Regions from separate parts of the Cellulosimicrobium sp. GQ32 genome, predicted to be linked through region 3. Evidence: riboswitches for the same ligand, from Rfam matches in the RefSeq annotation. Region 3 holds a riboswitch; each other region holds the start of a gene.
The links. A riboswitch is a leader RNA that binds a small molecule or an ion and turns the genes downstream of it on or off. The one in region 3 is predicted to bind S-adenosylmethionine.
Positions count from the first base shown of each region.

Region 1 (7,755 bases), on a different contig from region 3:
GGGCTCGTGCGCGGTGGCGCCGGGACGGCGCTCGTCGGCAGCCACGAGGAGGTCGCCGACCTGATCGAGGAGTACCGCGCGGCCGGGTTCGACGAGCTCGTGCTCTCGGGCTACCCGCACCTCGAGGAGGCGTACTGGTTCGCGGAGGGCGTCCGACCGCTGCTCGACGCGCGCGGCCTCACCGCTCCCGTCGCGCGTGCCGGCGGCGGCGCCTCGCGCACCCACGCCGTGCCGTTCTGACCTGCTCCCGACCCGCCCGTGCGCCCGCTGCGCCGGACCCGCAGGACGGGAAAGCCATGGCTCGCCGCGGTGCGCGGACCTAGACTGGAGGAGTCCAGTGGGTCTCCCCGCGCAGAGGTCGGCTCCGATGTCGTGGCTGCTCATGATCTGGTGCGCGACGGCGTGCACGGTCGCCGCCGCGTGGTGGGTGCTGCGCCGCGCCGGGCGGCCCCCGAGCCATCGGACGACCAGCCGGCCGTACCTGCTGCGCCGCCGCCCGACGCCCCCCGACCCGCTCGTGACGCTCGCGCTCCAGGTGCGGCTGAGCGAGCTCGCGGCGGAGATGCGGCGCATCGAGGCGGACCCGGAGGTCTTCGCCCGCGCCCACCACTACCTCGCGGTCCAGGGCGCCTACGACGCGCTGCTGCGCGAGGCGTGCCGGCTCACCGGGCTCTCGGTCGAGGACGCGCCGCTGCGGGCCGGGTTCCGCACGGGCGACGACGAGCGGTTCCGCGAGGAGCTCGAGCTGAGCGCGCGCGGCTGGAGCTGGTGACCGGTCCACCCGTGAGGGGCGGCACGGGACGGGCGAGGGGCCCGACGGCGGTGCCTCCGCCGTCGGGCCCCTCGCCCGTGGTGCCTGTCGCCTGCGCTCAGAGCGCCGAGTGGTCCCCGATGCGGTGGTAGGTGCGGTCGTGGTAGACGAGGGGCGACGGCGTGCCGGCCGCCTCGCGCCGCGGGCCCGCGCCCGCGCCGACGCTCGACGAGAGCGCCCGCAGCGAGACCAGGTAGGAGTCGCCGACAGGCGTGCGCTGGACGACGCGGCCCCGGACCCAGGAGAGCGCGCCGTCGACCACGGGCTCGCCGGTGTCGAGGCGGGACCAGCCGCCGTCGGCGAACCGGTCGATGCCGCTCGTGGCGAAGCGTGCCGAGACGTCGTCCTGGTGGTCGGCGAGGAAGCTCACCGTGAGGGTCCTCGCGGCGGAGACGGCGGGCCACGACGACGACGTCGACGCGAGCGAGAACGCGAGCAGCGGAGGCGCTGCCGAGACGGAGATGACGGACGTCGCGGTGAACCCGACGAGGCGGCCGTCGTGCTCGAGCGCGATCACGGCGACCCCGGCGGGGTGGCCGCGGAACACGGACTTGTACTCGTCGGGCGAGAGCTGTGGCTCGTCCTGCTCCGCCAGGAGGGCCTCCAGGTGGGTGAGCTCGGCGGTCATCGGGCCACCCCCGCGAACGCGTCGGCGACGGCCTGGTCGGTGTGCGGCGGGTCGCCGCCGTCCACCCCGGGGAGCGGCGTCGCGGCGCGGCGCAGCGCGTCGCCCTCACGGGCGAGCCACGCGTCCACGACAGGGCCCAGGTCCGCGAGCTGGGGCTCGGTGACCGTGAGGGAGCGGGTCGGGACGACGGCGCCGAGCTCGACGAGCACGGGCCGCAGGTGCACCTCGCCGACGAGCGCGTGGGCGGGGTTGCCCGACACGACGAGCGGCACGACGACGACGTCCGCGAGCCCGTCCGGGCCGTAGAGGTCGAGGAACGCCTTGAGGAGCCCGGTGTACGACGCCTTGTAGACCGGCGTCGCCACGACGGCGACGGTCGCCGCGGCCAGCCGGTCGCGCGCGGCGTCCGCCGCGGGGCGCTCGGGGCCGAGGATCTCGGTGGCGAACGCCGCGAGGTCGATCGTCGAGACGTCGGCCGTGCCGAGGAGGGTGGCGACGCGGTGCGCCACGGTCTCGGCGGCGCCGAGCGTCCGCGAGCCGGGGCGCGGGTTGCCGGAGACGGCGAGGACCGTCGGGGAGAGGGAGCGGTGGGTCATGTGTACCTCGCAGTAGTCGTCGATCACGCTTGCCGCGCGGCCGTCCCGCGGGTGCGGGGCCGGTCGCGCACGGCCTGGTCATCTCCCGGAGCACCCCGCCGTGACAGGGGGTTGCCGACCAGCGAGCCGGGGCTTGGTGCTGGTGCTCGTGACCTTGGGGACGGGTATAGCAACGGCTCCCCGAAAACTGCACCAGATCGATCGGGTTTCTCAGTGGGTGGACGGTTGTGTCGTCCGCGCGGGAGCCGCGTGGCGTCTTCGGGTGCGCAGGGAGTGAGACGCCGGTACGGGAACTTCTGGCACAGGCGTACCGTCAGCAGGAGTTTCCGCCCAGACGAGGAGTGCCCATGGACAGCCGACTGCAGTCCGTCTACGACGAGGTCCTGCGTCGCAACCCCGGCGAGGCCGAGTTCCACCAGGCCGTGCGCGAGGTCTTCGACTCGCTCGGCCCCGTGCTGCGCAAGCACCCGCGCTACGTCGAGGCCGCCGTCCTCGAGCGTGTGTGCGAGCCCGAGCGCCAGATCATCTTCCGCGTCCCCTGGGTGGACGACACGGGCCGCGTGCAGATCAACCGCGGCTTCCGGGTCGAGTTCAACTCGGCGCTCGGCCCGTACAAGGGCGGCCTGCGGTTCCACCCGTCGGTCTACCTCGGGATCGTCAAGTTCCTCGGCTTCGAGCAGATCTTCAAGAACTCGCTGACCGGCATGCCGATCGGCGGCGGCAAGGGTGGGTCGGACTTCGACCCCCGCGGCCGCTCCGACGGCGAGGTCATGCGGTTCTGCCAGTCGTTCATGACCGAGCTGTACCGGCACATCGGCGAGAACACCGACGTCCCGGCCGGCGACATCGGCGTGGGCGGCCGCGAGATCGGCTACCTGTTCGGCCAGTACAAGCGGATCACCAACCGCTACGAGTCCGGCGTCCTCACGGGCAAGGGGATCTCGTGGGGCGGCTCGCTCGTGCGCACCGAGGCGACCGGCTACGGCACCGTGCTCTTCGCGCAGAACATGCTCGAGACGCGCGGGCAGGAGCTCGACGGCAGGCGCGTCGTGGTCTCGGGCTCGGGCAACGTCGCGATCTACGCGACGGCCAAGGCGCAGCAGCTCGGCGCGAACGTGGTCGCCTTCTCCGACTCCTCCGGCTACGTCGTCGACGAGGCCGGGGTGGACCTCGAGCTCCTGCGCCAGATCAAGGAGGTCGAGCGCGGGCGCGTCGCCGACTACGCCGCGCGCCGGCCCGGGGCCCGCGTCGTCACCGACGGGTCCATCTGGGACGTGCCGTGCGACGTCGCGCTGCCGTGCGCGACGCAGAACGAGCTCGACGAGAGCGCGGCCAAGCAGCTCGTCGCGAACGGCGTCGTCGCGGTCGCCGAGGGCGCCAACATGCCGACGACGCCCTCCGCCGTCGCGCTCCTCCAGGAGGCAGGCGTGCTGTTCGCGCCCGGCAAGGCCGCGAACGCCGGCGGCGTCGCCACCTCGGCGCTCGAGATGCAGCAGAACGCGTCGCGCGACTCGTGGTCGTTCGAGTACACGGAGGAGAGGCTCGCGCAGATCATGGCGGGCATCCACGACCGGTGCGTCGAGACGGCCGACGAGTACGGCACGCCCGGCAACTACGTGCTCGGCGCCAACATCGCGGGCTTCACCAAGGTCGCCGACGCGATCCTCGCGCTCGGCGTCATCTGACCGTCGTCTACCCTGGCCGACGGCCGCCGTCGCGCACGCCGCGCGACGTGACGGCCGCCGGACCGGACGACGGGAGAACGCAGTGACGACCACCGACCCCGAGGGCCCCGTCGTGCGCGCGGGCCGCGACGTCGTGCTCGAGCTCGCGGTGCAGGACCCGGACGGCGTCCGGGTGGCCGCCTCCGTGGGCGCCCGGCGGGTCGAGCTGTGCGTCGGCCTGGGCGCGACCGGCGGGCTCACGCCGAGCGCCGGCCTCGTGGAGGCGGCCGTCGTCGCGGCCGCCGACGCCGCGAGCCGTGCGCCTGCCGTCGAGGTCCACGTCCTGGTGCGGCCGCGCCCGGGAGGGTTCGTCCTCTCGGCCGCCGACCTCGACGTGCAGGTCCGCGACGTCCGGGCCGCGGTCGCGGCGGGTGCGGCGGGCGTCGTGGTGGGCGCGCTGACCCCGGACGGCGTCGTGGACGTCGCCGCCGTGCGTGCCCTCGTCGACGCGGCCGACGGCCGCGAGGTGACGTTCCACCGCGCGGTCGACGTCGTCGCGGACCCGCTCGCGGCCCTCGACGCGCTCGCCGGAGCGGGCGTGGTGCGCGTGCTGACGTCGGGTGGAGCAGCCCGCAGCATCGACGGCGTCGAACGCTTGCGCGCGATGTCGGCGCACGCCCGCGGACCCCTGGGCGGCCGCGTCCAGGTCATGGCCGGCGGGGGAGTGCAGCCTCGGGACGTCGGCGCGCTCGTGGCCGCCGGCGTGGACGCCGTGCACCTCTCCGCGAAGCGCGTCGTCGCGGACGACGCCGGTCCCGGCGGTGGTGGGGACGCCGGCTACGAGGTCACGGACCCCGAGGTCGCCGCGGCGGCGAGCGCGGCCCTCCGCGCCGCCCCGTAGCGCTGACCCCTCCGCGCGCGTGCGCTCGTGACGCGCTCGCGACGCCACGTCTCGACATCGCCTGACCGGCCGGTCCCCGCCACGCAGGGGCCGGCCGTCGCCCTCTCCCGACACGGCCGACACCGGTCATGTCTCAGTTAGGTAACTTTCCTGTCGTATTCGCCGGCGACCTCGCATCGATTAGTTAGTGTTCCTGCCACACGCCCCAGGGCGCACGACGAACGACGCGAGGACGCGTCGTCCATGCGAAAGGACCGATGATGATTCGAAGCACGGCGCGCAAGCGTCTGCTCACGGCGGTTGCGCTCGTGACCGGCGTGACTCTCCTGGCCGCGGGCTGCTCCGGTGGCGGCAGCAACGGTGACGGCGACGAGGGCGCGAGCGGGGGCCGCACGCTCAACGTGTGGGCAGGGACGCAGACGCCGATCGTCGCGAACTTCAACCCGTACTCGCCGAACCCGCTGCACGCGGCCAACGGGGCGATCTACGAGCCGCTCTTCTACTACAACAAGGCCCAGGCGAGCGACCCCGAGCCCCGCCTCGGTGAGTCCTTCGAGTGGTCCGAGGACGGCACCGAGCTCACGGTGAAGCTCCGCGAGGGCGTCAAGTGGACCGACGGCGAGGACTTCGACGCCGACGACGTCGTGTTCTCGCACACCAACGAGGCCGCCAAGCGTGACTTCGTCGTCTCGGTCGAGGCCGTCGACCCGTACACCGTGAAGTGGACGTTCGACTCCCCGCAGTTCACGTCCGAGGTCCAGCTCCTCGGCACGTCGCTCGTCGTGCCGGAGCACATCTGGTCCGAGGTCGACGACCTCGTGACGTTCGCGAACGAGAACCCGGTCGGGACCGGCCCGTACAAGGCCGACGCCGTCACCGAGGCGGCCTACACGGTCGTCGCGAACGAGGACTACTGGGCCGGCGCGCCCCAGGTCAAGAAGGTTCGCTACCTCGGCATCGACCAGAACCAGAGCGCCGAGGACCTCATGACCACGGGCAAGGTCGACTGGACGGCCATGTTCGTGGCCGACCCCGACCGCATCACCGCGGACGGGCGCCTGAGCATGATCAACACGCCGCAGGACCCGACGACGATCTACACGTGCGTGTCGGTCGACCTCGGCTGCACCGGCCCGCAGACCGACGTCGCGGTGCGCCAGGCGATCAACCTCGCCATGGACCGCACCGAGATCAACGAGAAGGCGTTCGCCGGTCTCGCCGCGACCGCGTCCCCGACGTTCGCGCTCCTCGGTCGCGACGACCGCTGGATCTCGCCCGACGTCGAGGCGGAGAGCCCGCAGACGGCGGACGCCGCGGCCGCGTCGAAGGTCCTCGAGGACGCCGGCTACACCAAGGGTGCGGACGGCATCTACGAGAAGGACGGCCAGAAGGTCGAGATGACCCTCATCACGGTCGACGGCTGGAACGACTACAACGCGGTCGGTGACCTGCTCGTCGAGCAGGCGAAGGCCGCCGGCATCTCGATCGTCCACAACAAGATCACGCAGCAGGAGATGTCGGACGCGCGCGTCGCGGGTACCTACCAGCTCATGGTCGGTGGCATCACGGGCCCGTCGCTCGACGACCCGTTCAGCATCTACCGCCAGTGGATGACGACGGACTACACGCGTCCCGTCGGCGAGGTCATGGAGTCCGGCCTCTTCAACTACGTGCGCTACACCAACCCGAAGGTCGACGCCGCGGTCGAGGCGGCCGCCTCGACGAACGACGAGGCCGCGAAGCAGGAGCAGTACGCGGTCATCCAGGAGGAGATCGTCCGCGACCTGCCCTACATCCCGGTGGTCGTGAACGCCTCGCAGACGTTCATGGACACGAAGGACTTCACGGGCTGGCCGACCGAGGACGACCTCTACGCCTTCCCGCCGTCGTGGAGCACGGTCTCGCTGGGCGTCGTGCTCTCGAAGCTCGAGCCGACGAGCTGATGCGACCGCGCCGAGGAGGAGGACCGGGGGACGAGGAACACGCATCATGAGGTACTACGCACGACGGATCACGTTCTACGTGATCACCCTCTGGGCAGCGGTCTCGCTGAACTTCCTCATCCCGAAGCTCATGCCGGGTGACCCCAAGCAGATCTTCATCGACAAGTTCCTGCGCAAGGGCGGCGAGCTGACGCCCCAGATGCAGAACAGCATCGACCTCCTCTTCGGCGCGGACGGCGACGCCTCCCTGTGGGACCAGTACGTGGACTACTGGGGGCGTCTGTTCCAGGGAGATCTCGGGATCTCCATCACGTACTACCCCCAGCCCGTCACCGAGCTCATCGGCCAGGCCCTTCCTTGGACGGTCGGGCTCGTGGGGCTCGCGACGATCATCTCGTTCGTCCTGGGCGTCGGGCTGGGGGCGTGGGCCGGCTGGAAGCGCGGCACGTGGGTGGACAGCATCATCCCCGCGTCGACGCTCCTCCAGGCGGTGCCCTACTTCTGGCTCGCCCTCATCCTCGTCTCGGTCTTCTCGGTCTCGACCGGGTGGTTCCCGCGGATCGGCAGCTACGACATCTTCGGGTTCGACAACGGACCCGAGTGGTCGTGGGCGTTCGTCGGCAGCGTGATCTACCACGGGTTCCTGCCCGCGCTGACGATCGTGCTGTCGTCGGTGGGCGGCTGGCTGCTCGGGATGCGCAACATGATGGTGTCCACGCTGTCCGAGGACTACGTCACGACGGCCGAGGCCAAGGGCCTGCGCCGGATGCGCGTCGCGATCACGTACGCGACCCGCAACGCCGCGCTCCCGTCGTTCGCCGGGTTCGGCGTCGCGCTCGGGTTCGTCGTGGCCGGGTCGGTCGTCATGGAGCAGGTCTTCAGCTACCCGGGTCTGGGCAAGCTCCTGTTCAACGCGGTCCAGGCGAGCGACTTCGCGCTCATGCAGGGCACGTTCCTCGTGATCACGCTCGCCGTGCTCGCGGCGAACTTCCTCATGGACATCATCTACGGATTCATCGACCCGAGGGCGCGCGCCAATGTCTGACAACTCCCGCGACACGGAGATCGTGACCCCCGCCGCCGACGCGGCCCCCGCTGCCACGGTCGTGGTCGACGGGCTCGCTCCGGCGACGACCACCGAGGGGATCGTCCCCGACGTCCTTGACGTCCCCGCGGCGCTCGACCAGGACGCACCTGCCGCGCCCGCCCGCC
Region 1 covers NZ_JCAXEP010000001.1:438,605-446,359, reverse strand. The annotation lists gene AC6CH9_RS01860 (LLM class flavin-dependent oxidoreductase) at 1-240, shown strand, start outside; gene AC6CH9_RS01855 (hypothetical protein) at 368-772, shown strand; gene AC6CH9_RS01850 (flavin reductase family protein) at 870-1,439, opposite strand; gene AC6CH9_RS01845 (NADPH-dependent FMN reductase) at 1,436-2,035, opposite strand; SAM riboswitch class IV at 2,056-2,189, opposite strand; gene gdhA (NADP-specific glutamate dehydrogenase) at 2,383-3,720, shown strand; gene AC6CH9_RS01835 (copper homeostasis protein CutC) at 3,803-4,600, shown strand; gene AC6CH9_RS01830 (ABC transporter substrate-binding protein) at 4,861-6,543, shown strand; gene AC6CH9_RS01825 (ABC transporter permease) at 6,590-7,588, shown strand; gene AC6CH9_RS01820 (ABC transporter permease) at 7,581-7,755, shown strand, end outside.
Region 1: another riboswitch for S-adenosylmethionine. It lies ahead of AC6CH9_RS01845 (NADPH-dependent FMN reductase); the one in region 3 lies ahead of AC6CH9_RS10075 (methylenetetrahydrofolate reductase).

Region 2 (7,755 bases), on a different contig from region 3:
TGGGTCTGGCCCTCGTCGAGCTGGGCCCGCGCGGCGTCGAGCTGCTCCTGGCCCGCGGCGAGCTGCGTGCGTCCGTCCTCGATCTGCGCGCGCCCGGCCTCGATCTGGGTCCGGCCGTCCTCGACCTGCTGGCGCTGGTCCGCGAGCTCGGTCTGCGTCGCGAACGGGTCGACGGCCGTCTCGACGCCGTCGACCTCCTCGGCCGCGGCGAGCCGGTCGGAGATCGCCGCCTCCTGCTCGGGCGTGAACGCGGAGCCGTCCTCCGTGGCGAAGACGATGGTGCCGCTCCCGCCCGAGGCCTCCGGGAGCGCCGTCTGGAGGCGCTCGGTGACCTCGGCGGTCGGCGTGCCGGGGATGGAGAAGCTGCTCGCGAGCGTGCCGCCGAACGCGACGAAAGCCGCCCCGGCCAGCACGAGCACCGCGAGCCACGCGGCGAGGACGGTCCGCGCGCGGCGCGCGCACGCGCGCCCGAGGCGGTAGAGGAGTTCAGCCATGAGGATCCTTCGGGTGGGAGTCCGGGGTGGTCCGGGAGGCGGTCCGGGTGGGGTGGTCGGTGCCGACGGCCGGGTGGCCGGGCGGGGTGGCAGCGTCAGGCGGGGCTCGCCCAGCCCGCGCGCACGCGGTCGACGAGGCGGTCGAGGAGGTCGGCCCACACGCGGCGCGAGGCGTCGTCGTCGGCGGCGCCGGTCGCGGCCCACCAGCGTCGCTGGATCACCAGGACCCCGGCCATGAGCGCGCCGACGAGCATCTCGATCTCGAGCGGGTCGACGTCGGGGTGCCGCCGCGTGGTCTCGGCGACCAGGCGCTCGGCGAGGTGGGTGAACGTGCGCACGACCATCGTCGTGACGCGCGGGGTGGGCTCGGTCGCGGTGCCGCCGAGGGCGCGCGTGAGGTAGGCCATGGGGCCGACGAGGTCGGTGCTGCGGAGCGCCGCGGTGACGTCGTCGAGCGGGGTCGTGCGGTCGGTACCGGGGTCGGCCGCGCTCGCCCCGAGCGCCTCGACCACCGTGCCCAGCACGTCCTCGCACACCTCGACCACCACGTCGTCGAGCGACGCGAAGTGGTTGAAGATCGTGCGCCGCGCGACGTCGGCCCGTGCGGCCAGCTCGTCGACCGTGAACCGGGCGCCCCCGTTCTCCTCCATGAGCGACGCGGCGGCATCGACGATCGCGCGGCGGTGCCGCGCGCGCAGCGCGGCGCGGCGATCGGTCGCGGGGCTGGTCGGGAAGCTTGCCGCAGAGCCCGTCGGTGAGCCCGGGGTCGGGTCGGTCACGGGCGCGTCCGCCGGCTCGGGCGCGGAGAGATGAGGCACCTCTTGACACTAAGTGCATCGATGCACTCAGTGCAAACAGCGCCCCGGACGACTGAAAGTTGACCGATCAAGTCCAGTATGTGGGAAGGTCTCCTCGGTGCGTTGACACCCCGCGGTGGGCGCTCGTAAGTTCCCGCGCAACCGAGGTCGACGTACCCCGGTCACAGGACATGGTCATGAGCTCCGACGCCAAGCCCCGGCTCGTCGGACGGCAACCCTCCCGCGCGGTGGGGTGCCCCGGGTGAGGACCAGGCCCTGCGTCGCGCGGACACCGCGCGGCACGGGGCAACGACGCGGAGCCCGGCGACGGGCACGAAGGAGACGGACGATGGACCGGCGAATGTCGAGCACCGCGGTGAGCGCCGCGCACGCGTCGACGTGCCCCTGTCCGCTCGCGGGCCGCCCTGGCGCCCGCGCCCTCGGGACCGCGGGTCCCGCGCGCGTCGCCTGTTGTCGCTGACGACGACCCGCCTCTGACACCCCGCGCCACCCCGCGCGCGGTCCGGGTCCCTCCCGGCTTCCCCAGCCCCGTCCTGCCGCCGCGCGCGGCCGGACCGCCCTGCCCACCTTCCGGCACCCCGCCGCGCCCTGAGCGCGCCGTCGGCTCAACTGAGAACGGATCCTCGCGATGTCCGACCCCCGCCCCGCCCGTACCCTCCACCTCGGTGTCGACCTCACCGACGCCGGCGCGCACCCCGCCGCCTGGCGGACCGTGGGCTCCCAGGCCCAGCGGCTCTTCGACGCCAAGCGCCTCGTCGAGCTCGTCGCCACCGCCCAGCGCGGCCTGCTCGACCTCGTCTCGCTCGACGACGCGTTCACGCTCCAGCCCGGCCGCAACGGGTCCGTGCGGGGCCGGCTCGACGCCGCGCTCGTCGCGTCCCGCCTCGCGCCCCGCAGTGCGGGCATCGGTCTCGTCCCGACCGTGACGACCACGCACACCGAGCCGTTCCACGTGTCCAAGGCGATCGCGACGATCGACCACGTGAGCTCCGGGCGCGCGGGGTGGCAGGTCGGGTGGTCGACGACGCCGGCCGAGGCCGCCGCGTTCGGTCGCAAGGGCGCGCAGGACGAGCGCGACGCCGTCGCCGAGGCGGACGAGGCCGTGGAGGTCGTCACGCGCCTGTGGGACTCGTGGGAGGACGACGCCGAGATCCGCGACGTCGCGACGGGCCGGTTCGTGGACCGCGAGAAGCTCCACTACGTCGACCACGAGGGCATCCGGTTCGCCGTCAAGGGGCCGTCCATCACGCCGCGGCCACCACAGGGCCAGCCGCCCGTCGTCGTCCGCGCGGACACGCCCGCCTCGCTCGACCTCGCGGCCCGCCGGGCCGACGTCGTCCGGGTTCGCGCCGCGACCCGCGACGAGGCCGTCGCCCTGCGGACGCAGGTGCGCGACGCCGCCGCGGACGCCGGGCGCGACCCCGACACGCTCCGGGTCCTCGTCGACGCCTACGTCGTCATCGGCGACACCCGCGCGAGCGCCCAGGCCCGCCTCGACCTGCTCGAGGACCTCGAGGGCGTCTCGTGGGACACCGACTCGCTCACGCACGTCGGCACGGCGCGCGACCTCGCCGTCACGGTCGAGGAGTGGGCGCACGACGGCGCAGCCGACGGGTTCCTCCTGCGGCCGTCGTCCCTGAGCACCGACCTCGACGCGATCGTCGACGGCGTCGTGCCGCTCCTCCAGGGGGCCGGCCTGTTCCGCACGGCCTACCCCGGGACGACGCTGCGCGACACGCTCGGCCTCCCGCTCCCCGCCAACCGCTACGCGGCGATCGCCTGAACCCGGACGGAACGACGACATGAGCACGCGCCCCCGCAAGCAGATCCACCTCGGCGCCCACTTCCCGGGCGTCAACAACACCACCGTCTGGAGCGACCCCCGCTCGCGCAGCCAGATCGACTTCGCCTCGTTCGAGCACCTCGCCCGCCGCGCCGAGGACGCGAAGCTCGACTTCTTCTTCCTCGCCGAGGGCCTGCGCCTGCGCGAGCACAAGGGCCGCATCCACGACCTCGACGTCGTGGGTCGACCCGACACCTTGCCCGTCCTCGCCGCGCTCGCGGCCGTCACGGACCGCCTCGGCCTCGCGGGCACGATCAACACGACGTTCAACGAGCCGTGGGAGCTCGCGAAGCAGTTCGCGACGCTCGACCTGCTCTCCGAGGGCCGCGCGGCGTGGAACCTCGTGACGAGCCCCGACGCCTTCACGGGCGCCAACTTCCGCCGCGGCGGCTACCTCCCGTACCCGGAGCGTTACGCGCGGGCGGCCGAGGTCGTCGAGGTCGCGCGCGCCCTGTGGGACTCGTGGGACGACGACGCGGTGCTGGCCGACCGGATCGCGGGCGAGTTCCTGCGCCCCGGGTCGGTGCGGCCGGTCGCTCACCACGGGTCGTACGCGGACGTCGTCGGGCTGTTCGAGACGCCGCGCGGGCCGCAGGGCCACCCCGTCCTGTTCCAGGCCGGCGACTCCGCCGACGGCCGGGACTTCGCCGCCCGGACCGCCGACGTCGTGTTCTCCGCGCACTCGACGTTCGACGCCGGTCGCGCGTTCTACGAGGACGTCAAGGGGCGCCTCGCGGCCCACGGGCGCGAGCGCGACTCCCTGAAGATCCTGCCCGCGACCGTCGTCGTGCTGGGCGACACGCCCGCCGAGGCGGAGGAGCGCGCGCGGGAGATCCGGCTCCAGCAGGTCTCGGGCCCGACGGCGATCGCGTTCCTCGAGCAGGTCTGGGGCCGCGACCTCGAGGCGTACGACCCCGAGGGGCCGCTGCCCGACGTCGAGCCCGACACGGACAACCTGTCGATCACGCGCGGACGCGTGCGGCACGCGAAGGACCCGGCGGCGGTCGCCGCGGCGTGGCGCGAGCAGGCGGAGGCGAACGGCTGGTCGATCCGCGAGCTCGTCATCCAGGTGACGTCGCGCGGCGGGTTCGTCGGCACCCCGCAGCAGGTCGCGGACGACATCGACCGCCACGTCCAGGAGGACGCGTCCGACGGCTTCATCCTCGTCCCGCACCTCACGCCGGGCGGTCTCGACGACGTGCTCGACCAGGTCGTCCCCCTGCTCCAGGAGCGCGGCTCGTTCCGCACGGAGTACGAGGGCACGACCCTGCGCGAGCACCTCGGCCTCGGCCGGCCCAGCACTGCGCGAGAGGTCGCCGACCCCGAGCCGGCCTCGGCCGAGCTCGTCGGCTGACCGCAGCCCGACCCGCACCAGTCCCGCAGACCTGCACCGCACCGACCTCGGAGGACCCATGAGCACGAGCACGCCGACCGCCACGGGCGCCGCGGCCACCGCGCCCACCACCGGCACGCCCGTCGTCGCCGCGTCGACCCCGTCGCCCGACGCCACGGCGTGGGCCGGCTGGCACGCCGAGCGGGAGGAGGCGCTGCGCCCGCCGCACGGCTGGCTGAGCCTCGTCGCCTACCACTGGCTGCCGACCGAGCCCGCCGCGCTGCCCGGCGTGCCCGGCCTCTGGTGGGCCGACGCCGACGGCGCGCACCACCGCGCGGGCACGGACGGCGCCGTGCGCACGACGGCGGGCGTGGCCGTCACGACGGTCGTCGTCCCCGAGGGCGGGTCGTCGGTCGCGGGGACGTACCTGCCGGAGGGCCGGGAGTCCGGGACCGGTCCGGCGAGCGCGCGGAGCGGTGAGCACGACGGACCGGACGAGACGCGTGAGGTCGCCGTCGAGGTCGTGCGCCGCACGGGCCGGTACGCGGTCCGCCTCCGCGACCCGCTCGCCCCCGCCCGGATCGCGTTCGACGGCGTCCCGTCCTTCGCGTACGACCCCGCCTGGGTCGTGGACGCGGCGGCGCGCTGGTACGACGCGCCGCGGCCCGTCGTCGTCGGTGCCGCGCGCCCCGGGCTCGTGCACCACGTGAGCACGGTCGGCGAGGTCGACCTCGTCGTCGAGCGCGACGGCGTCGTCCACCGTGCGACGCTCCACCTCACGGGCAAGGCCGGCGGCGCGGTGACGCTGCTGTTCAGCGACGAGGCGGACGACGTCGCGCCCTGGCGCGTCCTGTGGGTGGACGCCGACGTGGCGCCGGGCGCCGAGGGGCGCGTGCGGCTCGACCTCAACCGGGCGATCAACCTGCCGTACGCGTTCAGCGACTTCGGGACGTGCCCGGCGCCGGTCGAGGGCAACCACGTGCCGTTCGCCGTCACCGCGGGCGAGAGGGCGCCCCGGTGACCGCGGTCGCCGCGCGCCCCGCCGGGCGGGGAACGCGCGAGGTCCGGTCCGTCGCGATGCACGACCCGCTCGTGCGGCCGCTCCTCGACGAGCTGTCCCAGGAGTACTGGACGCGCTACCAGCGCGTGCTGACCGCGGACGAGCTCCGCGCCGAGATGGAGCACTACCCCGCGCAGGACTTCGCGGCGCCGCACGGCGAGCTCGTGCTGGTGCTGGAGGACGGCGAGCCGGTCGCGGGCGGTGCGTTCCGCCGTCGGACCGAGCCCGAGCTCGGCGACCCGGCACGCCTCGCCCGGCAGTCCGCGCGGCGCAGCGACGGGACGCCCGCCGTGCGGACCGCCGAGCTCAAGCGGATCTGGACGCACTCCGCGCACCGGCGCCAGGGCCTGGCGCGCGTCGTGCTGGCGGAGCTGGAGCGCCGAGCGGTCGAGCGCGGGTACCGGCGTCTCTACCTGACGACCGGTCCGCGGCAGCCCGAGGCCGCCGGCCTGTACCTCGCGACGGGCTACACGCCCCTCTTCGACACCGGGACCGATCCCGAGGAGATCGGCCCGCTCGCCTTCGAGAAGTGGTTGGAGGTCGCGCCATGAGCACCGTGTCGCTCCCGCAGGACGAGTCCCGGCAGCTCGCGCCGCCGTCGGGCCGGCACCCCGCCGACCGGCGCGGCGGTGTCGAGGACGCGCTGCCGCTGGAGAGCCTGCGCATCGTCCCCGCGCGGCACCCGGGCCGCTGGGCCGCGACGGCCGGCGTGGCCGTGCTGCTCGCCATGGTCGTCAGCTCGCTCGTGACGAACGACCGCTGGGAGTGGGGCGTCGTCGCGCAGTACCTCACCTGGCCCTCGATCCTCGAGGGCGCGTGGGCGACGATCCGGCTCACGCTCGTCGCGTCGGTCGTCGGGTTCGCGCTCGGCACGGTCCTCGCGCTCATGCGGCTGTCGCGCTCGCCGCTCCTGCAGTCGGTGTCGTGGACGTACACGTGGGTGTTCCGGTCCGTGCCGCTGCTGCTCCAGCTCCTGCTCTGGTACAACCTCGCGTACCTGTACCCGTACCTCAGCGTCGGCATCCCCTTCGGGCCGGAGTTCCTGTACTTCGACACGCTGTCCGTGATCGACAAGTTCTGGGCCGCGATCCTCGGCCTCGGGCTCTCGCAGGCCGCGTACTCGGCGGAGATCGTGCGCGCCGGGATCCTCTCGGTGGACCAGGGGCAGCAGGAGGCGGCCGCGTCGCTCGGCATACCCAAGCGGCGCCAGGTGAGCCGCATCATCCTGCCGCAGGCGATGCGCTCCATCATCCCGACGGCCGTCAACGAGGTGATCGGGCTCCTCAAGGGCACGTCGATCGTCTACGTCCTCGCGTACGGCGAGCTGTTCTACATCGTCAGCGTCATCTACGGCCGCAACGGCCGCGTCGTGCCGCTGCTCATCGTCGCGTCGATCTGGTACCTCGTGCTGACGACGCTCATCACGGTCGTCCAGTACTACGTCGAGCGGCACTACGCGAAGGGCGCGGTCCGCACGCTGCCGCCGACGCCGCTCCAGAAAGCCCGCTGGACCGTCCTGGTCTGGGCGTCGCGGCTCTCCGGCCGGCCGGTGCCCGACTCCGTCCCGCCCGCGTACGCGGCCCGTGCCCGCGTGGGCGTGCTGACCCGCACCGCGCGCACGGCGGGAGGTGCGGCATGAGCGCCGTCGCCGCCACCCCCGACGTCGCGACCGCCGGGCTCGTCGAGATCCACGGCGTCCACAAGAGCTTCGGCACGCTCGAGGTGCTGCGCGACGTGTCGCTCACCGTGCCGCCCGGGTCCGTGACGGTCGTGCTCGGCCCGTCCGGGTCGGGCAAGTCGACGCTGCTGCGCGCGATCAACCATCTGGAGAAGGTCGACAAGGGGTTCATCTCGCTCGACGGCGAGCTCATCGGGTACCGCCGCAAGGGCAACACCCTGCGTGAGCTGAAGGAGCGCGAGATCCTCGGCCAGCGCACCCAGATCGGGTTCGTCTTCCAGAGCTTCAACCTCTTCCCGCACCTCACCGCGCTCGAGAACGTCGTCGAGGCGCCGGTCTCGGCGCAGCGCCGCCGTCGCGAGGACGTCGAGCCCGAGGCCCGCGCGCTGCTCGAGCGCGTCGGGCTCGCGGACAAGGCCGACGCCCGGCCGCGCCAGCTCTCCGGCGGGCAGCAGCAGCGCGTCGCCATCGCCCGTGCGCTCGCGCTGCGGCCCAAGGTGCTCCTGTTCGACGAGCCGACCTCGGCGCT
Region 2 covers NZ_JCAXEP010000001.1:463,583-471,337, reverse strand. The annotation lists gene AC6CH9_RS01970 (MMPL family transporter) at 1-494, opposite strand, end outside; gene AC6CH9_RS01965 (TetR/AcrR family transcriptional regulator) at 590-1,312, opposite strand; SAM riboswitch class IV at 1,485-1,583, shown strand; gene AC6CH9_RS01960 (LLM class flavin-dependent oxidoreductase) at 1,941-3,095, shown strand; gene AC6CH9_RS01955 (NtaA/DmoA family FMN-dependent monooxygenase) at 3,115-4,509, shown strand; gene AC6CH9_RS01950 (DUF1684 domain-containing protein) at 4,568-5,509, shown strand; gene AC6CH9_RS01945 (GNAT family N-acetyltransferase) at 5,506-6,099, shown strand; gene AC6CH9_RS01940 (amino acid ABC transporter permease) at 6,096-7,187, shown strand; gene AC6CH9_RS01935 (amino acid ABC transporter ATP-binding protein) at 7,184-7,755, shown strand, end outside.
Region 2: another riboswitch for S-adenosylmethionine. It lies ahead of AC6CH9_RS01960 (LLM class flavin-dependent oxidoreductase); the one in region 3 lies ahead of AC6CH9_RS10075 (methylenetetrahydrofolate reductase).

Region 3 (7,755 bases):
GACGGAGATCACGGTCGAGGACGACGGCGTCGGCATGGACCCGGCCGTCGTGCGCGAGCTCCTCACGTCGCGCGACACGACGCACGTGGGCCTGCGCAACGTCGACACCCGCGTGCGCCAGCTCTACGGCGACGACCACGCGCTCGACATCGAGACCGCGCCCGGCTCGGGCACGCTCGTGCGCCTGCGCGTCCCACGGTCGCAGCCGCTGCACGAGACGGAGGTGAGCGTGCCGTGACCGAGGAGGACCCGGCCGACGTCGGGCTCGACGTGCTCGTCGCCGACGACGAGCGGCCCGTGCTCGACGAGCTCGTCGCCCTGCTGCGGCGCGACCCGCGCGTGCGGACCGTGCTCGGGGTCGCGACCGGCTCGGAGGCGCTGCGCGAGCTCTCCTCGCGCACGGTCGACGCGGCGTTCCTCGACATCCACATGCCCGGCCTCACCGGCCTCGACCTCGCGCGCGCGCTCTCGCGCTTTGCCGACCGGCCCGCCGTCGTCTTCGTCACCGCCGACGAGGCCCGCGCACTCGAGGCGTTCGACGTCGAGGCGGTCGACTACGTGCTCAAGCCCGTGCGCCGCGAGCGCCTGGCGCGTGCTGTCGACCGTGTCGTGGAGCGCGTCGCGGACCGCGCCGGGCGGGGCGGCGCTCCCGGCGCCGTACCGGACGGCGCGTCGACACCGCCGACGGGCGGGGCCCCGACGGACGCCTCCTCCCGGCCGGGCCCCGAGGCGCCGGAGGACGAGACGCTCGTCGTGACCGTCGGGACGACGACGCGCCTCGTCCGGCGCAGCGCCGTCCGGTGGGTCCAGGCCCAGGGCGACTACTCGCGCCTCGTGACGGACACCGAGCAGTTCCTCGTGCGCGAGCCGTTGTCCGACCTGGAGGAGCGGTGGGCCCCGGCCGGGTTCCTGCGCGTCCACCGGTCGTACCTCGTGGACCGCGCGGCCGTGACCGCGGCGCGGTTCGGGGGCGCGCAGCCCGCGCTCGTCGTCGCGGGCCACGAGGTCCCGGTGAGCCGCCGCATGGTCCCGGCGGTGCGCGAGGCGCTGCTCGGCCCCCACCGGGGTCCGTCGTGAGCGACCCGGCACCCTCGTCGGACCCGACCTCGTCCGGCGACGGGTGCGTTCCCGCTCCAGCGCTGCGTCCAGGGACGCAGCACTCGGCCGCGGACGCAGCGCTCGGACCGGGGCGCGTGCGCGTCCGGTCGACGGACGCGCGGCCCGACACCGGTGGTGCCGCCGTCGCCCCGAGCGGCGGGCCGCCGTCGGACACCTCGCGAGATCGCCCCGAGGAGCCGGAGGACGACGCGGCCCACTACACGCGCGGGCTCGTGCGGGCCCAGCTCCGGCTCGGGCTGGCGTGCGTGGTGTCGTTCCTCGCCGTCGTCACGCTGCTCACGGTGACGATGAGCGGCGTGCCCGCCCTGGACGACGTCGTGCTGCTCGGCGTGCCGCTGCCATGGCTCGTGCACGCGTACGGCTTCTACCCGGTGATCGTCGCGTTCGCGGTCGTCTTCGCGGTCGCAGCGGCGCGCAACGAGCGCCGGTACCGCGCGCTCGCCGAGGGCGCGGGCGCGACCGACGAGCCCGGCCCCGACGACGGCGGTGGGCCGTGACCAGCGCGCTGCCCCTCGTCGCGATCGCGCTGCTCCTGCTCGCGACCGGGCTCATCGGGTTCTACGGCCTGCGGATCTCGCGCACCACGAGCGACTTCTTCGTCGCGTCGCGCACCGTGCGGCCGGTCTGGAACGCGTCGGCGATCAGCGGCGAGTACCTGTCCGCGGGCACGTTCCTCGGGCTCTCCGGCCTCGTGCTGCTGTCCGGCGCGGAGGCGTTCTGGTTCCCCGTGGGGTACGCGGCGGGCTACCTGCTCGTCCTGCTGTTCGTCGCGGGCCCCCTGCGGCGCAGCGGCGCGTACACCATCCCCGACTTCGTCCACGCCCGGCTCGACTCCGTCGTCGCGCGCCGCGTCACGAGCGTCCTCGTGCTCGTCATCGGGTGGCTCTACGTGGTGCCGCAGCTCCACGGCGCGGCGCTCGTCATCACGAGCGTCGCGCCCGTCCCGCCGTGGGTCGGCTCGGTCGGGATCGCGGTCGTCGTGAGCGCCGTGGTCGCCGCGGGCGGCATGCGCTCCATCACGTTCGTCCAGGCGTTCCAGTTCTGGGTCAAGCTCACCGCCCTCGCGGTGCCGCTCGTCTTCGTGCTCATGGCGCTCGGCGGGGCGTTCGAGCCCGGCGGTGCCGTCGTCACGTTCGACCCCGCCGCAGTGTTCCCCCACGAGGCCGGGCCGGGCGGCCTCGACGCGTACGCGACCGTCTCGCTCCTGCTCGCCCTCCTGCTCGGCACGACCGGCCTGCCGCACGTCCTCGTGCGCTTCTACACCTCGCCCGACGGCGGCTCGGCCCGCCGCACGACCGTCGTCGTGCTCGTCATGATCAGCGTGTTCTACATGGTGTCGAGCACGCTCGGGCTCGTGGCGCGGGTCGTCGCGCCCGACCTCGCGGAGCCCGGGGTCGCGGACACCGTGGTCCTCACCCTGCCGACCCGCCTCGTGCCCGGACTCGGCGGCGAGCTCCTCGCCGCGCTCGTCGTCGCCGGGGCGTTCGCGGCGTTCCTCGGGACGTCGTCGGGGCTCGTGGTCGCGCTGGCGGGCGTCGTGAGCCAGGACCTGTTCGGCGGGACCGTCCGGTCGTTCCGGTGGTCGGCCGTCGCGTGCACGCTCATCCCGCTCGCGTTCGCGCTCGTCACCATCCCGCAGGGGCTCGTGACGAGCGTCGGGACGGTGTTCGTCTTCGCCGCCTCCGCGCTGTCGCCCGTGATCCTGCTCGGCGTGTGGTGGCGCCGCCTCACCGCGCGCGGCGCGGTGGCGGGCATGGTCGTGGGCTCCGTCCTGTGCGCGACGGCGCTGCTCGCCTCGTCCGCGCTCGTGGCGGCGGGCTACGGGACGGGCTCGTCAGGCGCGACGGCGGACGGCCTTCCCGGCGTCGTGCGCGCCCTGCTCGCCCAGCCCGCGGCCTGGACCATCCCGCTCGCGACGGCGACCGTCGTCGTCGTGTCGCTCCTCGACCGCCACGGCCCGCCGCTGCGCACCGACCGGTTCCTGCGGCGCCTGCACGTCCCGGAGCTCCGACGCCGCTGACGACGGTGCGAGGCGGCGTGGCCGCCGTCCCACAGCGCGAGCCACCGGTCGGGCGGGTCGGAGTCGCGGACACGGCGGGCCCCGTGCTCGGCTTCGGTCGAAGGGTCGCGACGCACCCCCGGGGGCCACCGGCGAGACACCCCCCACCTCCCGGGCGTCTCACCTGACGGGCACGCTCGACCGCATGTCGGATGGGTCGTAGGATCGTGCCAACCATCCAGAGCGGTCGAGAGTCCTGGCTCGACGACACCGCAGCAACCCGCCGACGGAAGCCTCCCGAGGACAAAGGTGCTAACGCCAGGGTCGATGGAGCGACTAATGGTCTCAGAGGCACCCTTCGCGCACCGTCCGGGCAGCACGTGCCCGACGGCGGTCGCGCACGCACGCACCCCGTCCGGGGCGACGTCGTGAGCGTCGCGGACGCCGTCGGGCAGGCCCACGGTGGGGCCGCACGCCCCACGGTCTCGTTCGAGCTCATGCCCCCGCGGCGCCCGGATGCGGCGCCCAAGTTCTGGGAGACGGCGCGGCGCCTCGTCGCGACGCACCCCGACTTCGTGTCCGTGACGTACGGCGCCGCCGGGACCGACCGCGCGACCGCGCGCCAGGTCGTGGGGCGCCTGCTCCAGGGCACGCCCGTGCTGCCGATCGCGCACCTCACGTGCGTCGGGGCGTCGCGCGAGGACGTGGAGTCGGTCATCACCGACTTCCTCGACGAGGGCGTGCGGAGCTTCCTCGCGCTGCGGGGCGACCCGCCGCGCGATCAGCCGGACTGGCAGCCCGCGCCGGACGGCGTCCGGTCGTCGACCGAGCTCGTCGCCCTGCTGCGCGAGGTCGAGGCGTCGCGCTGCGCGTCCGACCCGGCCGTCGCGCTGCGCGGCGCGGCCCGGCCGCTGACGATCGCCGTCGCGACGTTCTGCGACGGCAACCCCGCCGCCGGCACCACGCGCACCCAGGAGGTGCGCCGCCTGTGGCAGAAGCAGCAGGCCGGCGCGAGCTTCGCGATCACGCAGCTCTTCTACGACGCGTCGTCGTACACCGACTTCGTCGCCGAGGCCCGCGCGGCCGGCGTGACGATCCCCATCCTCGCCGGGCTGCTGCCCACGACGGAGCCTGCGCGGCTCCGTCGCGTCGAGGAGCTCACGGGCGTGCGCGCGCCCCAGCACCTGCTGGACGCGCTGGACGCCCTCCCCGACCCGGAGGCGCAGCACGCCTACGGGATCGCGTACACCGTGGACCTCGCGCAGCGCGTCCTCGACGCGGGCACGCCCGGTCTGCACGTGTACACGTTCAACAAGCACCGCGCCGCTCTTGACCTGCTCGAGGGTGTCCACCTCGGCGGCGGGTCGGCCGGGACGGGAAGCAGCGCCAGCGCTGCCGCCGCCCCGCTCGTCCCGGACCTGGCCAGCGGGCCGTGGGTCACCGGCACCTCCCTGCCCACGACGAGCACCGCCACGCACGGCACGCCCGTCTGACCGGTCCTCCGGACCAGCAAGAGGTTTCGATCATGGCCACTTCCGTACCCTCCCCTACCCAGATTCAGGCCGGCTTTCCCGCCGGCACCGTGCTCGGCTACCCGCGCATCGGGCGCCGTCGCGAGCTCAAGAAGGCCGTCGAGGCGTTCTGGGCCGGGCGCACGAGCACCGACGAGCTCGAGGCCACGGCCCGCGAGCTGCGCCTCGCGACCGTCCGCCGGCTCGTCCACCTCGGCCTCGGCGCCGACGACGCCTCGGTCCCCGGCTCGTTCTCCTTCTACGACCAGGTGCTCGACGTCGCCGCGGCCCTCGGGGCGGTCCCGTCGCGGTTCGCGTCGCTCACCGACGCCGCCGGCCGCCTCGACCTCGCGGGCTACTTCACCGTGGCGCGCGGTCAGGGTGACGACGCCCCGCTCGAGATGACCAAGTGGTTCGACACGAACTACCACTACCTCGTGCCCGAGATCGGCCCGGACACCCCGATCCGGTTCGTCGACGACCGCGTCGTGCGCGAGTTCGTCGAGGCCAAGGAGGCGGGCGTCGTGACGCGGCCCGTCGTCGTCGGGCCGGTGACGTTCCTCGCGCTGTCCAAGGCCGCGGACGACGCACCCGCGGGGTACTCGCCGCTCGACCGCCTGGACGACGTCGTCGCCGCCTACACCGACCTGCTGCGCGCGCTCGCCGCCGCCGGCGCGCCGTGGGTCCAGCTCGACGAGCCGATCCTCGTCACCGACTCGGTCGACGTGCCGTTCGCCGACCTCGCCGCCGCGGTGGAGTCTGCGTACCGCGCCCTCGCGACCGACCTCCGCCCCGTGCCGAACCCGGGGTTGGACGCCACGTTGGCCTCCGCATCGCCCGGAACCCCGGGTTCGGCGCAGGACGCGCGGCCCGCGATCCTCGTCGCCGCGCCGTTCGGCGCGCTCCAGGCCGGTGCCGAGACCGCCGCTGAGGCGGCCCGGGACGGGCTTGCGCTCCTCGCCGGCACCGACGTCGACGCGATCGCGATCGACCTCGTCAAGGGCGCGGTCCCTGCCGCGGCCGAACGCGGCATCCCCGGCCTCGCCGGCAAGACGCTCGTCGCGGGCGTGATCGACGGGCACAACGTGTGGCGCGCGGACCTTGCGGCGAAGCTCGAGGTCGTCGACGCCGTCGAGGGACTGGGTGCCGGCGCGGTCTCGGTCGGCACGTCGACGTCGCTGCTGCACGTGCCGCACGACGTCGAGGACGAGGTGTTCGCCGAGCCCGGCACGGCGTCGGGCACGACGCTCGACCCGCGCCTGCGCGACTGGCTCGCGTTCGCGGACCAGAAGGTCGGCGAGGTCGCGACGCTCGCCCGTGCGCTCACCGAGGGTCGCGACGCGGTCGCGGCGGAGATCGAGGCGTCCCGCGCGGCGGTGGCGTCGCGCGCGGAGGCGAGCGGCGTCGTCGTGCCCGCGGTGCGCGAGCGCGCCGCCGCCCTGACCGACGCGGACTTCGCGCGCGGCGACTACGCCCAGCGCGCGGCGGCACAGCAGGAGCGCCTGAACCTGCCGCTGCTGCCCACGACGACGATCGGCTCGTTCCCGCAGACGCCGGAGATCCGCCGCGCCCGCGCGCTGTGGACGAAGGGCGAGCTCTCGGACGCGGACTACACGACCGCGATGCGCGAGGAGATCGCGCGCGTCGTCGCGCTCCAGGAGGAGCTGGGCCTGGACGTGCTCGTGCACGGCGAGCCGGAGCGCAACGACATGGTGCAGTACTTCGCGGAGCACCTCGACGGGTTCGCGGTCACGGCGAACGGCTGGGTGCAGTCGTACGGGTCGCGCTGCGTCCGCCCGCCGATCCTGTGGGGCGACGTCACGCGGCCCGCGCCGATCACCGTCGAGTGGTCGGCCTACACGGCGTCGCTCACCGAGAAGCCCGTCAAGGGCATGCTCACCGGACCGGTGACGATCCTCGCGTGGTCGTTCGTGCGCGACGACCAGCCGCTCGGCGACACGGCGAACCAGGTGGGCCTCGCGCTGCGCGACGAGATCGCGGACCTGGAGGCCGCCGGCATCGGGATCGTCCAGGTCGACGAGCCCGCGCTGCGCGAGCTCCTGCCGCTGCGCAAGGCCGACCAGCCCGCGTACCTCGACTGGTCGGTCGGCTCGTTCCGGCTCGCGACGTCGGGCGTGGCGGCGGCGACGCAGATCCACACGCACCTGTGCTACTCGGAGTTCGGCGAGGTCATCGGCGCGATCGACGGCCTCGACGCCGACGTGACGTCGGTCGAGGCGGCGCGCTCGCGCATGGAGATCGTGCCGGAGCTGCGCGACGCCGGGTACGCGCGCGGCATCGGGCCGGGCGTCTACGACATCCACAGCCCGCGCGTGCCGTCCGCCGAAGAGGTCACGGAGCTGCTGGAGCTCGCCGTGAAGTCGATCGACCCGAAGGTCGTGTGGGTCAACCCCGACTGCGGGCTGAAGACGCGCCGCTACGAGGAGACCGTGCCGTCGCTCGAGCACGTCGTCGCGGCGGCGAAGGCCGTGCGGGCCACGCTCGGCTGACCCCGGACACGCCGGAGGCCGGGTCCCGTCGGGACCCGGCCTCCGCGTCGCGCGGGTCAGCGCTCGGTCGTGCCCGTCCCGGCCATCGGGAGGGCGAAGGCGAGCGTCGAGGCGAGGAGACCGCCGACGAAGAGCCACACTCCGCCGTCGACGCCGGACATGCCCGACCCCATGAGGACCAGGCCTCCGGCGAACAGGGCGAACGAGACGACGAACCGCGCCAGCGCGCCCGCGTGCCCGGGGATGTCGCGGCCTTCCGTCCCGGTGGGGAGGGGGCTGTCGGCCGCCTGCTCGCTGGTCGTGGTCATGGCGTTCTCCTTCTGAGGTCGGTGCGTAAGCCCGGACGTCGTCGTCGGCGACGATCAGTCCAGGTAGTTCTCCACCGTACCGGGGTCGCGCACGGTCGCCGCATCCGGGTCGCTCCCGAACTCGCGGGCCGCGTCACGCTGGCGCAGCAGGTCCCAGCACTGGTCGAGCTCGACCTCGATCGCGCGCAACCGCTCGTGCGCCTGTCCCCCGGTGATCTCCCCCTGCGCGAGCTGCTCGCGGAGCTCGCGCTCCTGCGCCACGAGGTCGCTGATCGTCCTGCGGATGCCGCCGTCGGTCGCCATGCGTC
Region 3 covers NZ_JCAXEP010000005.1:91,138-98,892, forward strand. The annotation lists gene AC6CH9_RS10055 (sensor histidine kinase) at 1-238, shown strand, start outside; gene AC6CH9_RS10060 (LytR/AlgR family response regulator transcription factor) at 235-1,077, shown strand; gene AC6CH9_RS10065 (hypothetical protein) at 1,074-1,616, shown strand; gene AC6CH9_RS10070 (sodium/solute symporter) at 1,613-3,139, shown strand; SAM riboswitch class I at 3,350-3,452, shown strand; gene AC6CH9_RS10075 (methylenetetrahydrofolate reductase) at 3,616-4,611, shown strand; gene metE (5-methyltetrahydropteroyltriglutamate--homocysteine S-methyltransferase) at 4,644-7,139, shown strand; gene AC6CH9_RS10085 (hypothetical protein) at 7,196-7,447, opposite strand; gene AC6CH9_RS10090 (DUF2630 family protein) at 7,502-7,750, opposite strand.

Region 4 (7,755 bases), on a different contig from region 3:
GCACACGGTGAGCGCGCCCGTGCGGAACCCGGCGCGGGTCGGGCGACCCGCGAGACGGTCGTCGAGCAGCGCGCGCACGTCCGCGAGCCGCAGCGCGACCCCGCCGTGCGCCGCGCCCGCCGCGCGCACGTCGCCCAGCACGCGGCGCGCGGAGCCGATCTGCCACGCCTCCGTGGGCGGCGCCTCGGCGAGCAGCGTGAGCGCGCGGTCGAGCGCGTCGAGCCAGTGCGCGAGCGGGTGCACCCCGTCGAGCGCGCGCAGCGTCTCCGTCAGCCGCGCGACGAGCTCGGCGAGGCGGCCCGCGAGGTCCACGTCGGTCGAGCCGACGTCGTCGAGCGGCAGCGCCGGCCCGACGAACCGCGCGTCCTCGTCGGCCATCGCCGCGCCGAGCAGGAGGCGGTCGAGCGCCGCGTCCCACGTGCCCTGCCGCACGTGCCCGTCGATCCCGAACCGCGCGCGCCGCTCGCCGTCCTCGCCCCAGTGCACGCCCGCCTCGACGGCCCACTGGCGCAGGCGGTCCACGTCGTCGTCGGAGAACCGGAACCGGCGGCGCACCGGCGCGCTCGCGGCGAGGTCGAGCACCTCCGACGCCGTGACGCGGCCGTCGGCGAGGCGCAGCAGCGTGGCGAGCAGCGCGAGCACGGGGTTGGTCGTCCCGGCGCCGCGGTCGGCGAGGCTGACCCGCAGGCGCTGGCCGGGGTGCGCGTCCTCGCCGAGCTCGGGGACCGCACCGAAGGTCGCCGTGACCAGGGGCGCGAACGTCTCGACGTCGGGGCACAGCACGATGACGTCGCGCGCCTGGAGCGTCGGGTCGGCGGAGAACAGCCCGACGAGCGTCTCCCGCAGCACCTCGACCTGCCGTGCCCTGCCGTGGCACGCGAGCACCTGCACCGACCGGTCGGCGGGGTCGACGACGTGGGTTCCGTCCGGCGTGTCCGTGCGGAGCGCGCTCTGCAACGCGCCGAGCAGCGTCGGCGGGGTGGGCGCGGCCTCGTGCCGGGTCTCGTGCACCGCGCCGCTCCCGGCGAGCCGGAGCTGCAGCTCGACCGCGTCGCGACCGGTGGAGGCGAGGAACGGGTGGCGCGCGAGCGTCGGCAGCTCTGCGCGACGCCGGATGCGTGCGTCGTCCCCGGCGACGTCGGCACCCGCGGCCGCCCCGCCGTCGTACGCCGCGACCTTGTCCCACAGCGCGGGTGACGTGTGCACGAGCCACAGGTGGACGTCACGGTGCTCGGCGAGCGCGCGCAGGACCCGGAGCTCGTCCTCCGGGAGCCGCGTGGGCCCGAACACGGACAGCCGCGGCGGCAGGTCGACGGCCGCCGGGTCCGCGCGCAGCGCCGTGACCGCCTCCGTGACGCGCCGCGCCGGGTCCGTCGCCGGGACGCGCTCCACCAGGCGGCGCCACAGCTCGGGCTGCCAGGCGAGGTCGTCCGGGGCGGCGGCGGTGCCCGCGACCGGGGACGCGGCCGACCACGCGAGCACGACCTCGGGCCGCTGGCGCGCGTAGTCGACCAGGAGGTCCGCGAGCCGCCGCGCGAGCGTGAGCCGACGCCCCCGGCGCACCTCGTCGCCCGGGTCGCCGACGTACCGCGCGAGCGGCGCCGCCCACGGCTCGGCGAGGTGCGCGTCGAGCACCTCGAGCACGGACCACGCGAGACGCTCGGGCCGCCACGGGTCGTCGTCGGGGTCGAGGTCGGTGAGGTCCGCGACGACCTGCTCCACGAGCCGGCGCGGCCCGCGGAAGTCGACGTTCGCGCAGATGCCCGACGTCTCGCCCGCGCCCAGGTGGTGCGACAGCCGCTGCGCGAGCCACCGCTCGACCCCTCGCGTCGGGACCGCGACGACGTCCGGCGTGAACGGGTCCTCCGGCGCCTCGGCGAGCACGGCGGCGAGCGGCGCCACGAGCGCCTCCGCGCGCTCGGAGCGGTGCACGTGCAGCAAGAGGACCCCTGTCGGTGGTGGCGGACCGGTCGTCGCGCCCTGCCGGTCGGCCGAGCGCTACGAGGAATCTACGAGGTGCGTCCCACACCGTCGAACCGCCGTCCACAGGTCGCCGGGGACTACGGTGTCTCCGCCGCACGCGCGCGAAGGCCGCGGCGGAACCGGCACCCGAGGGAGGCCTGATGCGACAGCGGAGGACGACGGCCGTGCTGTGCGCGATCGCCGACGGCGCCGCGCCGGGCACCGTCGCGGCCGCGTCCCGCGGCGCGCTCCTGGCGCTGCGCGACCGGGTGGCACGGCTCCAGGTCGACGTGCACTCCGACGAGCCGTGGCCACCGGACGCGACGCACGCGGTGCACGCCTTGGACGAGCTGCGCCGCGCACGACGCGGACGCCTGGCCCGGCGCTTCGGGTGGGAGCCCCCGATCTCGCTCGCGCTCGACCCGCGCGACGACCGCGAGCTCGACCTCGCCCTCGCCGTCGCCCCCTACACGATCTGCGGCTCGGGCTTCGACGAGCACTGGACGCTGCTCTGGGACGTGAACGACACCGGGACGTCGGTGACTTTCTCGCTGCTGCCGCACGAGCTGGACGTGGTCCGGTCGCACGTCGCACGGTCGGGCGGACGCCCGGAGGATGTCGTCGTGCTGGGCGACCGTCGCGGCTGAGGCGCGTGGGAGCGCTTCGCGCGCTCAGCCGCGCCGTGCGACGAAGACCCACTCGCGACCCGGACGGTCGGGCGCGTCCCGGACGTCCACGACCTCGAACCCGCACGCCACGAGCGACGTCTCGACCTAGTCGCGCTCCCGGAAGCGCAGCGTCGAGTCGGAGTGGAGCGTGGTGCCGTCAGGCAGCACGGTCGTGTCGTGGAAGGACACGAAGGGGAGCGACACGTCGGTGAGGTCGGTCCACGACTCGACCGGGCCGACGTCGGACACCTCCACGCGCGTGGTCGTCGCCTCGCGGACCCACCCCTCCCAGGCCCGGCGGGCGGGGACACGGGTCTCGAGCACCAGCCATCCGCCCGGCACGAGCACGTCGTGGACGCCCCGCAGCGTCGCGGTCCACACGTCGTCGGTGAGGAACACCTGCGCGACGTTCGCCGTCATCGTCGCGAGGTCGACCTGGAGCGGGGGGAGCGCCGTCGCGTCGCCGTGCAGCCAGCGCACGCGCTCGGCGCCCGGCTTCGTGCGGGCGACGTCGAGCGACGCGCCCGCCGGGTCCACGCCGACCACGTCGAGCCCGCGCTGCGCCAAGAGGCACGCGAACGTCCCGGTGCCGCACCCGACGTCGAGCACACGGCGCGCACGGAGCTCGTCGACGATCGCGACGTAGGCGTCGAGGTCGCTGCGGTCGGGGTCGAGAGGGTCGTAGAGAGCGGCGAGGCGGGGGTCGTCGAAGATCGCGTCGGGCACCCTCCGACGCTACGAAGGGTCGGCGCAGCCGGTCCACGCCTTTGCCGAGCGTCCAGAGTCGACGATGCACCCGCTGCCCGCTGCCCGCTGCCCGCTGCCCGCTGCCCGCTGCCCGCTGCCCGCTGACTACGTGGTCGTGGCCCGTCCCGACGCCGGGACGGGCCACCACCGCATGTTCGGCGGGAAGGGGTCAGGCGTTCAGCGCCTGCTCCACGTCCTCGATGACGTCGAGCGGGTCCTCGAGGCCCACGGACAGGCGCACGGTCGTCTCCGCGATCCCGACGGCGGCGCGGCCCTCGGGGCCGAGCTTGCGATGCGTCGTGGTGGCCGGGTGGGTGACGAGCGACTTGGCGTCCCCGAGGTTGTTGGAGATGTCGACGACCTGGAGCGCGTCGAGGAACGTGAACGCGCGCTTCTTCGCCGTCTCGGGGTCGGTGCCCTCGGGGACGGCGAGGTCGAACGTCACGACCGTCCCGCCGCCGCTCTGCTGCGACTGCGCGAGCTCGCGCTGCGGGTGCGACGCGAGGAACGGGTACCGCACACGGCCGATGCCGGGGAGCTGCTCGAGCGCCTCGGCGACCTGCGCCGCGGCGGCGTTCTGCGCGGCGACGCGCACGGGCAGCGTCTCGAGGCCCTTGAGCAGGACCCACGCGTTGAACGCCGAGAGCGACGGCCCCGTGTTGCGGATGAACGTCTGCACGGGCCCGGTGACGTACTCCTCGCTCCCGAGGATCGCGCCGCCGAGCACGCGGCCCTGGCCGTCGATGTGCTTGGTCGCCGAGTACACGACGACGTCCGCGCCGAGCTCGAGCGGCTTCTGCAGCAGCGGCGTCGCGAAGACGTTGTCGAGCACGACCACCGCGCCCGCGGCGTGCGCGAGCTCGCTGACGCGCCGCGCGTCGACGATGTCCTGCATGGGGTTGGACGGCGTCTCGAAGAACACGACGTCCGCGGGCGTCGAGAGCGCCTCCTCCCACTGGGAGAGCACGTGCCCGTCGACGTAGTCCGTCCGCACGCCCCACTTGGCGAAGATCTCGTCGAAGATGACGATGCTCGACCCGAACAGCGCGCGCGCCGCGACGATCCGGGACCCGGAGCCCACGAGCGCGGCGAGCGACGTGAACACCGCGGACATGCCGGACGCCGTCGCGTAGCACGCCTCCGCGCCCTCCAGCAGGCGCAGGCGCTCCTCGAACGCGTGCACCGTCGGGTTGCCGTAGCGCGAGTAGACGAACCGGTCGAGCTCGCCCTTGAACGCGGCCTCGGCGTCGGCGGCGCGGTCGTACGTGTAGCCCTGCGTGAGGAACAGCGCCTCGGACGTCTCCTGGAACTCCGTGCGGTGGTGGCCGCCGCGCACGGCGAGCGTCGCGGGGCGCGCGCTCGCGGGCAGGGGCTTGCGGCCGGAGCCGCCGGGCACGCTCCCGGGCAGCGCGGCGCTCACCGGGCGGCCTCGTCGTAGGTCGTGGTGGGCAGGCCGCGGACCTTCCAGCCCTCGACGTCGCGCAGGCCCGAGAATCCCTGGGCGCCCTCGAAGCCCTCGAGCACGTTGTACGACGGCCCGAGCCCGGCGGCCGTGGCCGCGCGCGCGGCGCCGATCGAGCGCTGGCCCGAGCGGCACAGGAAGACGACGGGGCGCTCGTCGCCGGGGGTGAGCCCGGCCTCGACGAGCTGGTCCAGGAAGCGCGGGTTGGGCCCGGCCGGGGTCACCCACTCGTCGAACACGACGTCGCGGGCGAGGTCCGAGGCGTCGGGCACGCCGATGGTGCGCCACTCGCCCTCGGTGCGGACGTCCACGAGCACGGCGCGCTCGTCGTTCGCGAGCAGGTCCCACGCCTGCTGGGGGGTGAGGTCGCCGGCGTAGCCGACGGCGGGTCGCGCGTCGGGCGGCGCCGGCCGGGATGCCGACTGCTGCTGGGACTGGTCGCTCATGAGTCCTCCTCCATCGATCGTGGCAGTAGCACCCTGCGCCCGGCCGTCTCGCGACGGACCGGGGGGTTGCTGCGGCGTCGACGTGCCACGTCACTCGGCCGCTCCGGATGGTTGCTCGGGATCGTACGCCACCCGTCCGACGCGCGGAGCGCTCGTCTCGCCGAGCGGCCTCGCGAGGCGCTGCCGACCTGCCCGGGGATCCCGTCCCGCCATCCGAGACGCCCTGACCACCGGTTGACACGGCACGTCCCGCGCGCACATCCTGGGACGCAGGTCATGAGTGCCAGCGTGAAACCCCGGTTTGCTGGCCGGCAACCCTCCTCTCGCGGCGGGGTGCCCCGGGTGACGACCAGGCCGTACGCCGACCGGCGCGCGGCAAGCGCGGGGATCACCGTCCCCGGACCGCCCTCGGAGGACTGTGCCATGACTGCTCTCGCCGACGTCTCGTGTCCGACCGAGGTCTCGGAAGCCCCCGACCTCGCGGCGGTCGCCGACGCGCCCGCCCTGCTGCCCGTCGTGGGCGCGGACACGCTCGTCCCGCTCGTCGACGGCCGTAGCGTCCCCTACGCGAACCTCGACGTCGCGGCCTCGGCCCCGGCGCTGCGCTCGGTCGCGGACCGCGTGACCGAGGTGCTGCCGCTCTACGCGAGCGTGCACCGCGGTGCGGGCTACCTCTCGCAGGTCTCCACGGCGCTCTACGAGGCGTCGCGACGCACGATCGGCGCGTTCGTCGGCGCCCGCGAGGACGACGTCACGGTCGTCACGCGCAACACCACCGACTCGCTCAACCTGCTCGCGGGCTGCGTCCCGGCGAACGCGGACGGGACTCCCGGGCGCGTGCTCGTCCTCGACGTCGAGCACCACGCGAACCTGCTGCCGTGGCAGCGTGCGGGCGGCGCGACGGTCCTCGCCGGCGGCGCGTCCGTCGCGGAGACGCTGTCCGGCCTGCGCACCGAGCTCGCGCGCTTCCCATACGCCCTGGTCGCCGTGACCGGCGCGTCGAACGTCACGGGCGAGTCGCTGCCCGTCGCGGACGTCGTGCGGATCGCGCACGACGCCGGGGCACGCGTCGTCCTCGACGGTGCGCAGCTCGTCCCGCACCGCGGTTTCTCGCTCGCCGCCACCGGCGTCGACTACGTCGCGTTCTCCGGCCACAAGACGTACGCGCCGTTCGGCGCGGGCGCGCTCGTGGGCCGTCGCGACTGGCTCGACGCGGGCACGCCGTACCTCGCCGGCGGCGGCGCGGTGCGCCAGGTCGCCGTCACCGGCACGCAGTGGCAGACGGCGCCCGCGCGCCACGAGGCCGGGTCGCCCAACGTCGTGGGTGCCGCGGCGCTCGCGGCGGCGTGCGACGCGCTCGCCGCGCTCGACCCGGCCGACCTCCACGCGCACGAGGCGACGCTGCGCGCGGCGCTCGTCGCCGGGCTGGAGGCGGTCCCGGGCATCCGGGTCGTGCGGGTCTGGGAGGACGCGGTCGACCCGGTCGGGGTCGTCACGTTCTCCGTCGACGGTCACGACCCGGGCCTCGTCGCCGCGTACCTCTCCGCCGAGCACGGGATCGGGGTGCGCGACGGCCGGTTCTGCGCCCACCCGCTGCTCGCGCGCCTCGGGTACGACGCGGGTGCGATCCGCGCGTCCGTCGGCGTCGGGACGACGGGCGCGGACGTCGTCCGGCTCGTCGACGCCGTGCGGTCGTACGTGGAGCAGGGCCCCGCGACGCGTTACGAGGTCGTCGACGGCTGCTGGGCCGTGGCCGACGACCCGCGCCCGGTCCCCGCCGGCTCGGGCCTCGAGGGCCTCTTCGCGACCGCCGCGGCGGGCTTCCTCGCCGACGCCGCGGGGTGCGGCCCCGCCGTCTGAGCGGGTCCCGCCGGGACGTCCCGGGCAGCCGTTCACCGGGCCGTCGACGAGCGTTGTCCACCGCGTCGCCGAACCCTCTTGGCGGCGTCGTCCGCGTGTGCTCTGATATGCGCTGTGCTGCACGACGTCGTCCTCTCGGGGCACGGATTCCGCCTGGAGCCGTTGGCCCTGGAGCACGCTGAGACACTGGCCGGCCTCGTCGACGAGGCGATGTGGTCAGGCATGAGCATCCCCATGCCCTTCGGGGTCGCGGGGATGGCCGAGCTGGTGGCCGCGACGCGCGCCGCCCCCGACCTGACGGGCTTCGTCGTGCGCGCCGCCGGACCCGACGGGGCTCCGGGCGACGTGCTCGGCAGCACGGCGTTCCGCGACCTGTCGCTCGTCGACCGCCGGGTCGAGGTCGGCCGGACGTTCTACGCCCGCTCCACGTGGGGGAGCCTCGTCAACCCCGTGACCAAGTGGCTGCTGCTGCGGCACGCGTTCGAGACGTGGGACGTGCACCGCGTCGGGTTCCGTGTCGACACGCGCAACACGCGCTCGCTCGGGGCCATGCGCCGGCTCGGGGCGCACGAGGAGGGCGTCATGCGCGGCCACCGCACCGCGCCCGACG
Region 4 covers NZ_JCAXEP010000001.1:496,277-504,031, reverse strand. The annotation lists gene recC (exodeoxyribonuclease V subunit gamma) at 1-1,932, opposite strand, end outside; gene AC6CH9_RS02110 (hypothetical protein) at 2,124-2,609, shown strand; gene AC6CH9_RS02105 (class I SAM-dependent methyltransferase) at 2,736-3,356, opposite strand; gene AC6CH9_RS02100 (O-succinylhomoserine sulfhydrylase) at 3,547-4,797, opposite strand; gene AC6CH9_RS02095 (rhodanese-like domain-containing protein) at 4,794-5,285, opposite strand; SAM riboswitch class IV at 5,558-5,673, shown strand; gene AC6CH9_RS02090 (aminotransferase class V-fold PLP-dependent enzyme) at 5,709-7,145, shown strand; gene AC6CH9_RS02085 (GNAT family N-acetyltransferase) at 7,260-7,755, shown strand, end outside.
Region 4: another riboswitch for S-adenosylmethionine. It lies ahead of AC6CH9_RS02090 (aminotransferase class V-fold PLP-dependent enzyme); the one in region 3 lies ahead of AC6CH9_RS10075 (methylenetetrahydrofolate reductase).